2 regions of the Sessilibacter sp. MAH1 genome follow, and region 2 is predicted to be linked to the other one. Evidence: predicted binding sites of a transcription regulator. Region 2 holds the regulator's gene; the other holds the start of a gene.
The links. Region 2 encodes sigma-54, which starts transcription at its own class of promoters, with help from an activator protein. Its sites were predicted from a motif close to TGGCACANNNNTTGCNNT; they were not measured.
Positions count from the first base shown of each region.

Region 1 (2,208 bases), on a different contig from region 2:
TGCAACAGTAACTTTGTGCCCTAAAAGTGCAATTAATTCACTTGTAGCCTCGGTAAAACCTGAATCGTCGTCTACTAATAGTACGTTTGTCATTATCGTCTGAGCTCCGATGCTAATAACAGTGCAACTTAAAATGTATATGCCAGTTTTATATAATAAATGTTCGTTGTAGGTGGCGTTAGTTACTCTAAGAACCTCTGATTAGCTTCTTCATAATTTAATCAGAAGGCAGAAATTGGCAAAGGGAATTGCAATTTCTGCATAATTTCAATCACTTACCGTTTCGAAATTGGCGACACGTCTTTGTGTTACCGGAAACTCTGGTTCAATCAGAATTTCTGTTATTAGGTGGTGAAATCAATTTTATTCGTTACAAAAGCCCCACAAATTTAATCAATATTACCTTTTCCATCGGAACTTGCCTATGACAGGCTACTCGTGTTGGCAATAGATTCCTTCAATTGTTTAATAAGTGCTCTTGTTTAATAATTAGTCTGGTTTAACGAATGCACTGGTTTAACATGTGCTCTGCACTGTGTATTTATTGCGAGAAAAACATACAACGCATTAAAGCCGGAATTAACCGGCCTTAATAAGGTTAGAAAAATTTGTATTAACTGTGTACAACACGCAATTCATTGCGTACCGACTCTACGGATTCGTCGTTTTTTGCGATCACTTCTGCGAGCGCTTTTTGTGCCTCAGAGCGCACTTCACCTTTGAGTGTGACAACATTGTCTTCGGTGTCTACGTCAATGGCGAAACCAGAGAGGTTATCGTTAACGATCATTTTCATTTTCAACCGTGCCGAAATAGTCGCATCTTCGATTGCAGAAATAAATTCGCTTTGCTCTTTAGGCTCTGATTTGTCTTTTGATTCAGGTACGACTTCTAACCGGTTATCCACACGATCAATGCCTTCAATAGACAGTGCAACTTCACGAGCTAGATCTTTTTGAATATCTGAATTTACTTCGCCCCTTAAAATAGCGGTGTTTTTGTCAACTTCAGAATCAATGGTAAAGTTGTTTAAATGTTCATTGAATAAAAAAGCAGCTTCCATTTTGCCTTCTTTCCAACCGTTGGAGAAAATGATTTTCGCTTCTTGGCTGGTTTCTTGAGCGTTTTCTTTAATATGCTCGACGGTATCATGTGCGTTAGCAAATCCCGTGGCACACAGTGCTAGTCCACCGGCCAGCGCAACAGAGACAGCTTTACTGGTTAATTTTTTACGAGTTTTAAGGGTATTATTTAAATTCTTCATGGCTTACTCCTAAAATTTTTAGCGTTATTCGCTTAGTATGCTTCGCTTTCAAGAGTTAATAAGCGATAGCTGTGCCAATATCGCCAAAGCCTTTATTTATAAGGCCTGCACTGAGTTTAAGAAGAGAATTTATGGCTTAATCAATGATCTTAGGTAGGAAAACTTGTAACCCTTGCAATAAAGTTTTGCCAAATTTCCAAGATTTTTAATCTAGCGGCCAGAGATTAACTGGTGAATGGAAAATATCGTGATTCGGTGTGTTAAAACATCATTAATAAAGCAGAGATAATTTTGAGAGTATGTTTGGTATCGTATACATCAATAGATTGGAGTTCTGGTCTCATTTGAGAGATTGTCGATAAGGTGAACCTGTGAATATTTTATTGCTACCGGGAATGGACGGTACTGGGAAGCTGTTTAAACCGTTTGTAGAGATGGCTCCTTCTGGGTTTGAAGTTCGTACGGTGACATTAATTCAGGAAATAGGAGTTTCTTTTCATGAACAAGCTCAGGTCATACAAGAGCAGATTAATGAGCCTTCTATCATAATTGCAGAATCGTATTCAGGTTCGATAGCCTTAGAGTTAATAAAATTGGTACCTGAGAAAATTCTTCATATATATTTTGTAGCGAGTTTTATAAGTTCACCGTCTAGGTTATCCAGATTTGGCTTTATTCTCCCAGAAAAACTTCTTTCGGCAATTAGTCCCAAAAACCCGATATTGTTAAAATACCTATTTGGTCGTTTTTTAAATTCCGAAATCAAAGAGATATTTACGCAAGCCATTGAGAGCGTTGACCCGGAGGTTTTAAAATTTCGGTTAACACAAATCTCAAAACTTAAAAGCGAAAATAGTCAATACTCAGTTCCAGCTACCTACTTAGTTGCAACGCAAGATAATCTGGTTGATCGTAAGGTTATAGATGTGTTCAAAAATTGTTTT
Region 1 covers NZ_BAAGIC010000008.1:143,722-145,929, reverse strand. Annotated here, with positions in the region: gene ACYQ28_RS10140 (sigma-54-dependent transcriptional regulator) at 1-93, opposite strand, end outside; gene ACYQ28_RS10135 (BON domain-containing protein) at 614-1,264, opposite strand; gene ACYQ28_RS10130 (alpha/beta fold hydrolase) at 1,636-2,208, shown strand, end outside.
Region 1: ACYQ28_RS10135 (BON domain-containing protein) is a predicted target of sigma-54. The motif match lies at 1,324-1,341, and genes of this name have one in related genera.

Region 2 (2,208 bases):
TATGTGTACGGAAGCTTCTGCTTTTTGTCTTTGTTTTTCAACCCTTAATACAACATTGATTGTAGTGATTTGCGGGTTGTGTTTGCCGAGTTTTTCAAATTTAGTTTCAACATAATTTCGAATAGAGTCGGTGACTTCGACGTGGTGCCCACTGATGCTAAGAGTCATTGTTATTCCTCATGTCAGAGTTAAGTCATTGATTACACAGGTTTTAAACCCGTGTAATCGGGTATGAATTAGGGTCGAGATCACCGAGTCATGGTTGGTCAGACCAGTCTTTTACGTTCGTTCGAGGCTGGAATACCCAAGGATTCGCGATATTTCGCAATGGTTCTTCGGGCGACTTGAATGCCTTGGTCTGCCAGTAACGCGGTAATTTTGCTGTCGCTTAAGGGTTTGCGAGCGTCTTCTGCGGCAACCAGCTTTTTGATAATGGCACGTATTGCGGTTGAAGAGCATTCGCCGCCATTGTCTGTGCTGACGTGGCTTGAGAAAAAGTATTTTAACTCAAAGATGCCTTGAGGCGTGTGCATGTATTTTTGCGTTGTTACCCGTGAAATTGTCGACTCATGCATGCCTACGTCTTCGGCAATGTCGTGAAGTACTAGAGGTTTCATGGATTCTGGGCCGAAATCCAAAAAGCCCTGTTGTTTTTCAACAATGCAGCTTGCAACCTTCAGTAGAGTCTCGTTGCGGCTTTGTAAACTTTTCAAGAACCAGCGTGCTTCTTGTAAATTATCTCGCAAGAAGGTGTTGTCTTCACTGCTATCGGCACGCTTTACAAGACTGGCGTAATTGTTGTTGATGCGAATTTTAGGGGCTATTTCTGGGTTCAGCTCTACGATCCAGCGACCTTCTTGCTTGCTCACAAAAACATCGGGAACGATATAACTGGTATCGCTGCTGCCGATAGTAGCGCCGGGATGAGGTGTTAATTCCTGAATTAAATCGATCGCAACTTTGAGTTCGGGCTCTTTAACGCGACATTTACGCATTAACTGTTTGTAGTCACGACTGCCAAGTAACGCTAGATGCTCTGCAACTACCGCCTTGGCGGTTTCCAGTCCGGGTGTTTCTTTGGCGTATTGATTGAGTTGTACCATCAAACATTCAGACAAATCGACGCTGCAAGAGCCGATAGGATCAAACAGTTGAAGTCGGTGTTGAACCGCAATCACTTCGTCGAGGCTTAGGTCTTCGTCTGTATCTGCGTCTTCGTTTAGAGGTTCAGAAGCTTCAAGCTCACCGCTTTCTTGTTCGGCATCTTCGTCATTCTCACGCCAGTCACCGCGTAGGCCGTGAAAAATCTCCTCGATACTGCTTGAGAGCAAACCGCTGGGCTCTACCGAGTCTATGATTGCTAAAGCAATGGTTCGATCGGTTTCTGACATCGGAGTCAGATTCAATTGCCACAGTAAGTATTCTTGAAGGGTCTCGGTGTTGTCGATTTGGCTGTCGAAAAAGCTGTCGTCTCGTTCTACGGCTGATGACGAGGAAGAGTTGCTACTGCCTTGGTAAATGTCGTCCCACTGGGTATCAACGGGTAAATCCTCGGGAATGTTTTCCTGCCATTCGCCTTCTTGGGCGTCGCCAGAATCGGATTCGGATTCGGATGCGGTTGCGGTAACTTTTTCTTCGCTGAAGTTGTCGGAAATTTCGTTGGGTTGTTCGCTGTTGTCGCCGGACTCACCGCTATCAAGGTGAGAGTCATCGGATTCGCTAACTTCGAGCATGGGATTAGACTCAAGAGCTTCTTGAATCTCTTGTTGAAGATCGAGCGTTGAGAGTTGTAGCAGGCGAATGGCTTGCTGCAACTGAGGGGTCATCGTTAATTGTTGACCCATTTTTAGCTGTAATGATTGTTTCATAACTTGACACTACTTCCAAAAACGGTGTCAGAATCGGAGCTGATTCTGATCAAGCTTAGTGTCAGTGTAGACTTGAAAGGGGCGTTTTTGCAACATCTATTAAGCAAAAAATATGCCCAACCTTGAATTTTCTTTAAATAAATGTTTTGAGGGGAAAAATAAAAGAACAGCGAGTGCTTTAGCGGAGGGGATTACTTGTTGATCACTTAACAGTAAGACCAATGTTCGCCTATTTCAACAGCAAGGTAAAGCGGTTTTTTAATGTCGCCTAAAATGTCTTTTGGGTGGTCTTGTAGGCTAAAAAAGAGTCTTTCTGTGGGTTCTTTGATAGGTGTCGAGG
Region 2 covers NZ_BAAGIC010000015.1:76,463-78,670, forward strand. Annotated here, with positions in the region: gene hpf (ribosome hibernation-promoting factor, HPF/YfiA family) at 1-168, opposite strand, end outside; gene ACYQ28_RS14675 (RNA polymerase factor sigma-54) at 267-1,868, opposite strand.